One region of the Rhizobium gallicum bv. gallicum R602sp genome, then DNA from elsewhere that is predicted to be linked to it. Evidence: predicted binding sites of a transcription regulator. Region 1 holds the regulator's gene; the other holds the start of a gene.

The links. The regulator LexA, encoded in region 1, represses DNA repair genes until DNA is damaged. The targets are predictions, from matches to a motif close to TGTTCNNNNTGTGTTCNG.
Region 2: the regulator LexA is predicted to act here: its motif matches at 3,024-3,041, upstream of recA (recombinase RecA).

What each region holds. Positions count from the first base shown of each region.
Region 1 is NZ_CP006877.1:1,799,210-1,805,093, reverse strand. It holds gene RGR602_RS09005 (methyl-accepting chemotaxis protein) at 1-124, shown strand, start outside; gene kdsA (3-deoxy-8-phosphooctulonate synthase) at 147-992, opposite strand; gene RGR602_RS08995 (VOC family protein) at 989-1,867, opposite strand; gene lexA (transcriptional repressor LexA) at 2,072-2,788, shown strand; gene RGR602_RS37020 (hypothetical protein) at 3,127-3,300, shown strand; gene gltA (citrate synthase) at 3,741-5,030, shown strand; gene lpxB (lipid-A-disaccharide synthase) at 5,056-5,884, opposite strand, start outside.
Region 2 is NZ_CP006877.1:2,078,803-2,084,686, reverse strand. It holds gene cckA (cell cycle histidine kinase CckA) at 1-995, shown strand, start outside; gene RGR602_RS10435 (pseudouridine-5'-phosphate glycosidase) at 1,025-1,951, opposite strand; gene RGR602_RS10430 (carbohydrate kinase family protein) at 1,982-2,923, opposite strand; gene recA (recombinase RecA) at 3,156-4,244, shown strand; gene alaS (alanine--tRNA ligase) at 4,399-5,884, shown strand, end outside.

The DNA.
Region 1 (5,884 bases):
CCGCGAACTCGGTGACGAGGCGATACACCTCAATCACCTGCTGGCCCGCTTCCTTCTCGATGACGTAACGACGTCCGCCGCAACGCGGTCGTACTCAAGCCAAAGGATGGCGCTCGCCGGTTGACGGCGGGCACCTTCGGCCAGGATCACTCCGCCTTGGCGACGGCGTCGAGGGCCAACAGCTTTTCCAGAAGCCGCGGCATGTCGTTCAAGTACACCATATTGGGGCCGTCGCAGGGGGCATTGTCCGGATCCTGGTGGGTCTCGATGAAGACACCTGCAACTCCGACCGCAACCGCCGCCCGCGCCAGCGTCTCGACGAACTGGCGCTCCCCGCCCGACGTCGTGCCCTGGCCACCTGGCTGTTGTACGGAATGGGTCGCATCGAAAATGACCGGAGCCCCCATGGCCGCCATGATCGGCAGCGAGCGCATGTCCGAGACCAGCGTATTGTAACCGAAGGACGCGCCACGCTCACAAAGCAGAACGTTCGGGTTGCCGCTCTGATTTAGCTTGGCGAGAACATTCTTCATGTCCCAGGGAGCGAGAAACTGGCCCTTCTTGACATTGATGACACGGCCGGTCTTCGCGGCTGCCACAAGCAGGTCCGTCTGACGGGAGAGGAAGGCCGGGATCTGCAGAACGTCCACGACCTCGGCGACCAGCGCGCATTGCTCTTCCGAATGGATATCTGTCAGAACCGGAATGCCGAGTTCCTTCTTGAGGTCGGCGAAGACTTTCAAGCCCTTCTCTAGACCGATACCGCGTTTGCTCGACAGCGAAGAGCGGTTCGCCTTGTCGAAGGAGGTCTTGTAGACGAGCCCGATGCCAAGCTTGCCGCAAAGCTCCTTGAGCGTGCCAGCAACCATGAAGGCATGGTCGCGGCTCTCCATTTCGCATGCGCCGGCGATCAGCGACAGCCTGCCACTGTTGGAAAATACGACGCGGCCGGCACCTTCGCCGACTGCGACTTCGGAATTCGTATTGCTCATCGGGTCTCCTCGAAGGCGAAGATCGCGCCTTGGCCGGGCGCAGGCTTCACCAGGACTCTGTTGTTCTTGCGTGTATAGGGCATCCCGTTATCAGCCAAAAGCGCTTCTGTCACGGCAAGATCGGTGGTGCGGAAAACGATAGCGCTGCCTCTCAGACCCTTATCCACGGTTAACGGCACCGAATCGAAATAAGCCTCCACCCCTTCCGGCGACAGCAGACTGATCCTGACATTCGCTGCCGCGATCGCCACGCCAAACGGTGTCCGCTCAATTTCTGTCGTAGACACGGCCAACTGAAGGAACGAGCCGAAGGCTTCAGGCTCGGGCGCGCTTAGCACCATCTCCGAGATACCGGTTGCACCGTTCGCGTGCTTTTCTAACGCGCTCCGATCGGCCGGAGAGGCGTTGATGCGCTGGCAGTCAAACAGGAAGAAATCCGGCGCCCGAAGATCGGCGGCAAACGCAAGCTTGAAAGTGCCTGTCGATTGCGACCCGTCCGGCATCTTGATCAGGCGCGAAAACTCCAGCATGGCGCCGCCGCTCTTTCTCGCACGCACGAAATGAGCATGATCGGCGTCCGCGTCGTCCGTGCTGAATGCTGCCGCAGAGAATCCGTCATTGCCGCACCGGAAACGAAAGGCCTGGTCGCGCGCCACAAACACGTTTCCGTGCCGCACTGATTCTTCACATTCTTTCGCACTCGCGACGCCAAGCGGCTCGAGGTAGGTCTTGTCGGCGAAAAAAACGCAAGCATTCACTGTGCCGAAAGGATGACGGCCCTCGGCGGCAACCGTGAACCCCAGTCGTCCCAGCCGCTCCCGCGCGAGATCGATGTTGGTGACCGGTAGAACAAGATGATCCAACGGATGCTGCATGGCGCCAGGTCTCCATTTCCTGTGCTGAAGATGTGTGCCGCTACGTGGTCAATGCAAGCTGAAAGCGATGATCCGGCAAACAAAGTTTCCGAAAATGACCGGTATTGGGACGAAGTTTTACGAAAATTTAGGTACTTGCGGAACACATATGGAACATATAGTGTCTGTTCTGGCTTTGTTTCACGAATTTGGGGTTAAACTTCGATGCTGACACGCAAACAACAGGAGCTTCTCCTCTTCATTCATGAGCGTATGAAGGAATCCGGCGTTCCGCCATCCTTCGACGAAATGAAGGATGCACTGGATCTCGCGTCCAAATCCGGCATCCACCGGCTGATTACCGCTCTGGAAGAGCGCGGTTTCATTCGTCGCCTACCGAACCGCGCCCGCGCGCTTGAAGTGATCAAGCTGCCGGAAGCCTACAGCCCGAGCATGCAGCCCCGCCGCGGCTTTTCGCCGAGCGTCATCGAGGGCAGCCTCGGCAAGCCGCAGCCTGCTGCCGCCGCGCCGAAGCCGGCGAACGAAGACAATAACAGCTCTATTTCGGTTCCCGTCATGGGCCGCATTGCGGCAGGCGTGCCGATCTCGGCGATCCAGAACAACACGCACGACATCAACGTTCCGGCCGATATGCTCGGCTCCGGCGAACACTATGCGCTTGAGGTCAAGGGCGATTCGATGATCGATGCTGGCATCTTCGATGGCGACACGGTCATCATCCGCAACACCAGCACCGCCAATCCCGGCGACATTGTCGTGGCACTGGTCGATGACGAGGAAGCGACGCTGAAGCGGTTCCGCCGCAAGGGTGCGTCCATCGCGCTTGAAGCGGCGAACCCGGCCTACGAAACGCGCATCTTTGGACCGGATCGCGTGAAGGTTCAGGGTAAGCTCGTCGGCCTTATCCGCCGCTACCATTGACTGGCAGCGCGTCGCCGGCAAAGGCGCCGGCGCGCCAAGCTCTACGGGCAATCGAGTTTCTCGAAGGCAGTTGTTCAAAGCACGGTTCGACGGCGCCGGTTTTCCGCGAGGTTTCATCCGCGAAATGCACTGCGCCATTGGCAGGCGCCGAACCGCAACCTTGCCCGCGTGACGGACGATGTCCGCGGCATCGCAAGCCGGGCGTGGCACCGTTTCGCATCGCATTGCTTACCTCTTCCTGCTGCCGCGATGAAAAGTTTGCATCCCCCGTCTTTTCGCGGGTCGCAGCGCGCCTCACGGCTGCGATCGGTCAAAGCCAAAGCGCTGAGCATGGCCATATGATCGAAGAAGGCGGCGAAAGATTCGTGCCGGACGCAAACCAGATCGCCGCCCAAGCTCGAAAAAACCGTCGCAATGCGCAGGCGCGTGCCCTGAGCGGCTCCTTCGCTCGCCATTTGCAGGCCGAAAGCCGGTATGCATCCACAATGACTGATCTGTGGCTATTGGGGTGAACGGTGGCTATTGACGGGCGAGCGCTGTCCTGTTGCCGAAGGCTCCTTCCCGCATTCCAAAAGCGCAAGCCGGGAAGCTCGCAAACTGCTTGTCCGCGACATCTACAGAAGCGGAAATGCGCAGCTCAGCCGTTTTCAACTCCGGCATGCACCCAGCATGCCGACAGCCTATGAATACAACCAGAATGCAGCCCTGAGGGCGTTTCAGCAACAATAATCGATTGAAAAAAGACCAAAAAATTGGATTGCAAAAAGCCGAATTAAATCATTGGCTTCCGCTATGCGCCTCCGGCATCGCAGGAGTGTCCAAAAGTTGATACTGCGATGCACAAAATGGCGCCACGGTAACTTGGCATTGGCGCTCTGATCATATAGCTATCGGAGAGGACGCTTAACCCTATGGCGCTTTTATGGCGCCGCCGCCAGTTTGGAGGATCAGCATGACGGATCAAAGCGCAACAATCAAAATCGGCGACAAAACCGCCAATCTTTCCGTGAAAAGCGGAACGATCGGTCCGGACGTCATCGATATTGGTGCACTCTATAAAAACACCGGTTCCTTCACGTACGATCCTGGTTTCACCTCGACCGCTTCCTGTGAATCGAAGATCACCTATATCGACGGCGATGAAGGCATTCTGCTGCATCGCGGCTACCCGATCGAACAGCTTGCTGAACATGGCGACTTCCTGGAAGTCTGCTATCTACTGCTTTACGGCGAATTGCCGACGGCTGCCCAGAAGAAGGACTTCGACTACCGCGTCACGCATCACACCATGGTGCACGAGCAGATGTCTCGCTTCTTCACCGGCTTCCGCCGCGACGCCCATCCGATGGCCGTCATGTGCGGCTGTGTCGGCGCTCTGTCTGCCTTCTACCACGACTCGACAGACATCACCGATCCGCATCAGCGCATGGTCGCAAGCCTACGCATGATCGCCAAGATGCCGACTATCGCGGCCATGGCCTACAAGTACTATATCGGCCAGCCCTTCGTTTATCCGAAGAACGATCTCGACTACGCCTCGAACTTCCTGCGCATGTGCTTCGCGGTCCCGTGCGAAGAATATGTCGTGAACCCGGTCCTCTCGCGCGCCATGGACCGTATCTTCATCCTGCACGCCGATCACGAGCAGAACGCCTCGACCTCGACAGTTCGTCTCGCCGGCTCTTCGGGCGCCAACCCGTTCGCATGCATCGCGGCCGGCATTGCCTGCCTTTGGGGCCCGGCTCATGGCGGTGCCAACGAGGCGGCGCTCAACATGCTTTCGGAAATCGGCTCGGTCGAGCGCATTCCGGAATATATTGCCCGCGCCAAGGACAAGAATGACCCGTTCCGCCTGATGGGCTTCGGTCACCGTGTCTACAAGAACTACGATCCGCGCGCCAAGATCATGCAGAAGACGACGCATGAGGTCCTCGCCGAACTCGGTCACAAGGACGATCCGCTTCTCGAAGTCGCGATGGAGCTGGAACGCATCGCGCTGACCGACGAATACTTCATCGAAAAGAAGCTCTACCCGAACATCGACTTCTATTCCGGCATCACGCTGAAGGCGCTGGGCTTCCCCACGACGATGTTTACGGTGCTCTTTGCGTTGGCCCGTACGGTTGGCTGGATCGCCCAGTGGAACGAGATGATCGAGGATCCACAGCAGCGCATCGGCCGCCCGCGCCAGCTCTATATCGGCGAACCGCTGCGCGACTACGTTCCGGTTTCGAAGCGCTAAGCCGCTTCCGCCCGAAAAAACCCGGTCAGAGACGGCCGGGTTTTTTCCTGTCCAGAATGTCGAGAACGATATCCGCCGCTTTCTCGCCCGGCGGCTTTTCCGTCTGCATGCGCTGCCAGACAAGGTCGAAACCTTCGAGCATTGCGCGCCGCTGGAGCGTGTCGCTGGAAAGGCGTTCCATCCAGCGCGCCAAACTCGCGCCACGAACGACCTCGTTGATATATTCGGGGACGACGGCATAGTCGGCGATCAGATTCGGGATTGCTCCTGTCCACGTCTTGATGCGCCGCGTCATCATCGTGATGATCCAGTCTGTCTTATAGACTGAGACTGTCGGCACGCCTGTAAGTGCAAGCTCGAGGATGACAGTCCCCGAGGCAGCCATTGCCGCATCGGCCTCCGCGAAAGCTCGCCATTTCTGTTCATTGCCAATCAGGATCTCCGGTTTCGTTTCCCAGTCCTCCACGAGGTTGCGAACCATCGATTCCCTGCGGCTGACGGTCGGCATGAGAAACCGCATTGTGCCACCGCGGGCGACGAGCTCATTGACGGCATCGCGAAAATAGGGAAGCAGCTTTGTGATCTCCGACGAGCGCGAGCCCGGGAGCAGCATGATCGTTTTCCGGCCCTCGCCGACGGTCCTGAGCTTTTCTGCCCGGCCGCGCCTGGCGGCAATCAGGTCCGCATCCGCCGTCAACCTGTGGCCGACATAGGTCGTCTGCGGTCCGCCGAGCTGCTCCATCACCGCGGGCTCGAACGGCAGAACGGCCAGCACATGGTCGACATAACCGAGCATCTGCTGGGCGCGATATTCCTTCCACGCCCAAACGCTGGGACAGACATAATTGACGACC
Region 2 (5,884 bases), 280 kb from region 1:
TCTCGCGCAAGCAGACGATGCGTCCGACGGTATTGAACCTCACGGATGTCGTCGGCGACCTGCGCATGCTTGTCGACCGGCTGTTATCCGGCACCAACGTCAAGCTCGATGTCGAATACGGCCGCGATCTCTGGCCGGTGAAGACTGACCTGTCGCAGTTCGAGCAGGTGCTGATCAATCTTTGCGTCAATGCGCGCGACGCGATGCCTGAGGGCGGCAAGCTGACGCTGCGCACCCGCAACGTGACGGCGGCGGAAGTGGCCGATTTCAATTATTCCTACATGCCGCATGAGGACATGGTGCTGATCGAGGTGGCCGATACCGGCACCGGCATTGCGCCCGACATCATGGACAAGATATTCGAGCCCTTCTTCACAACCAAGGAGGTGGGCAAGGGCACGGGTCTCGGGCTGGCGATGGTCTACGGCATCGTCAAACAATCCGGCGGCTATATTCAGCCGGAATCCGAAGTCGGGAAGGGAACGACCTTCCGGGTCTTCCTGCCGCGCCACGCCATTGACGCGGCTGTCGCCGCCGAGGCGGACGCTGTTGCGGCAGCCGAGGCCGGTGCGGCTGCACAAATGCCGGCCGCAGCTCAGCCGGAGCAACCGGAAGACCTGACGGGCAACGCCGTCATTCTGCTCGTAGAGGACGAGGAAGCGGTGCGCCGCGGCGGCAAGCGCATGCTGGAAACGCGCGGCTACACCGTGCACGAGGCGGGCTCAGGCGTCGAAGCGCTCGACATCATGGACGAGCTGGACGGCAAGGTGGACATCGTCGTTTCTGACGTCGTCATGCCAGAAATGGACGGGCCGTCGCTGCTGCGCGAATTGCGCAAGCGGTATCCGGACCTGAAATTCATCTTCGTTTCCGGCTATGCGGAAGACGCTTTCGCCCGCAACCTGCCTCCGGACGCCAAGTTTGGGTTCCTGCCGAAGCCCTTCTCGCTGAAGCAGCTCGCCGTCGTCGTCAAGGAAACCCTGGAAGGCGAGTAGGGGAGGCGGCAAGCCTTCCCGTCAAAATCTCAATCGTCGAGCGCCACGGCAATTTCTGCCGCCAGGCGGGCATTGTTCTCGACGAGCGCGATATTTGTCTGCAGGCTCCGTCCGTCGGTCAGATCGAATATCGTGCTGAGAAGATAAGGTGTCACGGTCTTGCCGCTGATTTCGTCGCGCTCGGCGCTGTCGAGTGCGCGCTCGATATAGATCTCCATCTCCTCGCGCGGAATTTCATCTCCTTCCGGAACCGGATTGGCGATCAGCATGCCGCCCTCGATGCCAAGCTGTTCGCGGGTGATCTGGAAATTGGCGATGGCGGCCGGGCTGTTCAACGTCAACGGGCTGCGCAGGCCCGAGGAACGGGACCAGAAGGCCGGGAACTCGGCACTCTCGTAGGTGACGACAGGAACGCCGCTGGTCTCCAGCACTTCCAGCGTCTTGGGGATATCGAGGATCGCCTTTGCGCCGGCGCAGACGACGATGACGCCGGTGCGGGCAAGCTCCTGAAGGTCGGCCGAGATATCGAAGCTCTCTTCGGCACCGCGATGCACGCCGCCGATGCCGCCGGTCGCAAAGACCTTGATGCCGGCGCGGGCAGCGGCGATCATCGTGGCAGCTACCGTCGTGGCACCGGTGCGGCGCTCGGCGATCGCGAAGGCGAGATCGGCGCGCGAGACTTTCATCACGTCCTTTTCCTTCGCGAGCTTCTCAAGCTCGTCCGGCTCCAAGCCGATGTGCAGGACGCCGTGAATGACGGCAATCGTTGCCGGAACGGCACCCTGCTCGCGGATAATCGCCTCGACACTGCGAGCCATTTCGATATTGCCGGGGTAGGGCATGCCATGACTGATGATCGTCGATTCAAGCGCCACCAGCGGCGCGCCGCGCTGCTTTGCAGCTGCAACCTCCTTGGAATAGGAGACCGGCAGGAGGGGGGAGATCGGTTTCGTCATTGTCTCTTCCGTTTCATCGATGTTGCCGCTTCAATGCAGAATTTTGGCACGCTGAACAAGGGCAAGGGTTTCGGCAAGCAGTTCCGCGGAGAGTTTTTCGTTAACGGCATAAGGCGACTGGACCGTGAGTGCAGCAGCGGCCACGCCGTGCCGCAGGGCTTCCTCGAGCGGCAGATCCTGCATCAAGGCAAACAGGACGCCGGCTGCAAGCGAATCTCCGGCGCCAGTTACGTCGGCAATGGTCTCGACCGACGGCGGCTGCAGGCAGAAGGTGCCCCCCTTGCCGAAGGCGATCAGTTCGCGCTGCCCGCGCGTAACGACACCGCTCTTCAGGCCTATATCACCGAGCAGTGACACCCAATCCTGCGGCTTGTCCGGGCATTGGCCGGTCAGGGCTGCGGCCTCCGCCTCGTTGAGGAAGAGATGGTCGATACCGCATATGCAGGGCTTGAGCTTGACCACCTTTGCCGGCGAGATGGCAATCGCGGCCACGGCTACGCCGAGCGAATTGGCGCGGCTGACGATCGCCACGATCGTCTCTTCCGGCAGGTTCGCGTCGAAAAGGATGAGGTCGTTTGCGGCAAAGGCTTCGCGCACCCAGCGGATCGCCAGCCGGCGCGGGACGAAATAGCGGTAAAGCTCCATGTCCGCGAGCGCGATCACCAGGTTGCCGTCCCGCTCCAGAATGGCCGTGTAGCTCGGGGTCTTGCGATCGAGAAAGACGAACGGCCGGTCGTTGACGCCGGCTGCATAAGCCGCCTCCGTCACCATCTCGCCTGCCGGATCGCCTCCGCGCGGCGAGATCATGGTGACGTGAGCGCCGAGCCGTGCAAGGTTTCTCGCAGCATTGAAGCCGCCGCCGCCCGGCTCCTCGAACCAAGCGCCCGGGTTGCTGGCGCCTGGCGCCGTCTCGCCGGAAATGCGCCCGCGCCGATCGATATGTGCGCCGCCCAGAACGAGGATTCTTTTCATCGCCCTGAATGCTCCCAGCCGATGGAGGAAACGAATCGTAGCAGGGCGCCGGATGCGGCAGCCTTGGCGTGACGCCTCCTAAGGCGTTGCTTTACATTGATAAAACATATATAGAACACGGGCTGTTTTACCTTTTTCTTTCAATTGTTTGGGCACCTATTGTGCGCTTGGAACATATAGGGTACAAACCAGACATTGCTCAAGCGGCTTCAATAACCTAAAGGTGGATCGGATGTCTCAAAATTCATTGCGGCTCGTAGAGGACAAATCGGTGGACAAAAGCAAGGCGCTTGAAGCGGCACTCTCACAGATTGAGCGGTCGTTCGGCAAGGGCTCGATCATGAAACTCGGCTCCAACGAGAATGTTGTCGAGATCGAAACTATTTCGACCGGTTCCCTCAGCCTCGATATCGCGCTCGGCATCGGCGGTTTGCCCAAGGGCCGCATCATCGAGATCTACGGACCCGAAAGTTCCGGCAAGACGACGCTTGCGTTGCAGACGATCGCCGAAGCGCAGAAAAAGGGCGGCATCTGCGCATTCGTCGATGCAGAACATGCGCTCGATCCGGTCTATGCCCGCAAACTCGGCGTCGATCTCCAGAACCTCCTGATCTCGCAGCCGGATACCGGTGAGCAGGCGCTCGAAATCACCGATACGCTGGTGCGCTCCGGCGCCGTCGACGTTCTCGTCGTCGACTCCGTTGCAGCGCTGACACCGCGCGCCGAAATCGAGGGCGAGATGGGCGACAGCCTTCCGGGCCTGCAGGCGCGCCTGATGAGCCAGGCGCTGCGCAAGCTCACGGCGTCGATCTCCAAGTCGAACACCATGGTCATCTTCATCAACCAGATCCGCATGAAGATCGGCGTCATGTTCGGCTCGCCCGAAACGACGACAGGCGGCAACGCGCTGAAGTTCTACGCCTCCGTCCGGCTCGACATCCGCCGTATCGGCGCGGTCAAGGAGCGCGAAGAGGTTGTCGGCAACCAGACCCGCGTCAAGGTCGTCAAGAACAAGATGGCGCCTCCCTTCAAGCAGGTGGAATTCGACATCATGTATGGCGAGGGTGTCTCGAAGACTGGCGAATTGATTGATCTCGGCGTCAAGGCGGGCATCGTTGAGAAGTCCGGTGCCTGGTTCTCTTATAACAGCCAGCGCCTCGGCCAGGGCCGCGAGAATGCCAAGCTCTTCATCCGCGACAACCCGGATCTCGGCCGCGAGATCGAGATGGCGCTTCGGCAGAATGCGGGGCTGATTGCTGACCGATTCCTGCAGAATGGCGGGCCGGACGCCAACGATGGCGATACAGACACGGATATGTAATTTGCAGCTTCAGTTTTGATGTATCGAAACCGGCCGCATTCCTTGATCAGAATGCGGCCGGTTCTCTTTGTCTGCTGGACAGTGGTTAATGCGGACGATAAAAGCCACTGGATTTGAGTTTGACCTGCCCTTGGGCAGCATTGAAGGGCATAGCATGAGCGGCGTGAACGATATCCGGTCGACCTTCCTCGACTATTTCAAGACGAACGGCCACGAGATCGTGCCGTCGAGCCCGCTCGTGCCGCGCAACGACCCGACGCTGATGTTCACCAATGCCGGCATGGTACAGTTCAAGAACGTCTTCACGGGCCTGGAACAGCGCCCCTACCGGACGGCATCGACGGCGCAGAAATGCGTCCGCGCCGGCGGCAAGCACAATGACCTCGACAATGTCGGCTATACCGCGCGCCACCATACCTTTTTTGAGATGCTCGGCAATTTCTCCTTCGGCGATTATTTCAAGGAACGGGCGATCGAGCTTGCCTGGAACCTGATCACCAAGGAATTCGGTCTCGACGCCAAGCGCCTGCTGGTGACCGTCTATCACACGGACGACGAAGCCTTTAACCTCTGGAAGAAAATCGCCGGGCTTTCGGACGAAAAGATCATCCGCATTCCGACCAGCGATAATTTCTGGGCGATGGGCGATACCGGCCCTTGCGGCCCCTGCTCGGAGATCTTCTACGATCACGGCGATCACATCTGGGGCGGCCCGCCCGGATCTCCGGAGGAAGACGGCGACCGCTTCATCGAGATCTGGAACCTCGTTTTCATGCAATATGAGCAGTTGACGAAGGAAGAGCGCGTCGACCTTCCGCGCCCCTCGATCGATACCGGCATGGGACTTGAGCGCGTGGCGGCCGTGCTGCAGGGCAAGCACGACAATTACGATATCGATCTCTTTCGCGCGCTGATCGAAGCTTCGGAGGAGGCAACAGGCGTCAGGGCCGAGGGTGAGCGCCGGGCGAGCCACCGCGTCATCGCCGACCATCTGCGCTCCTCCGCATTCCTCATTGCCGATGGCGTGCTGCCGTCGAACGAAGGCCGCGGCTACGTGCTGCGCCGCATCATGCGCCGGGCCATGCGCCATGCGCAACTGCTGGGGGCCAAGGAACCGCTGATCTGGAAGCTGCTGCCGGCACTCGTCCAGCAGATGGGTCGCGCCTATCCGGAACTCGCACGCGCCGAAGCACTGATCTCCGAGACGCTGAAACTCGAGGAAACCCGTTTCCGCAAGACGCTGGAGCGAGGCCTTTCGCTGCTTTCCGACGCGACGACGACGCTCGGCAAGGGCGATATGCTCGACGGCGAGACGGCATTCAAGCTCTATGACACCTACGGCTTCCCGCTCGACCTGACGCAGGATGCGCTGCGGGCCCGCGAAATCGGCGTCGATCTCGCCGGCTTTACCGATGCGATGGAGCGTCAGAAGGCCGAAGCCCGCTCGCATTGGGCAGGCTCGGGCGACAAGGCGACCGAGACCATCTGGTTCGAACTCAAGGAGAAGCATGGCGCGACCGAATTCCTGGGCTACGACACGGAGACCGCCGAAGGCGTCATCCAGGCGATCGTCAGGGACGGTGCCGCCGTGGCGTCCGCCTCGGCCGGCGACAAGGTGCAGATCGTCGTCAACCAGACGC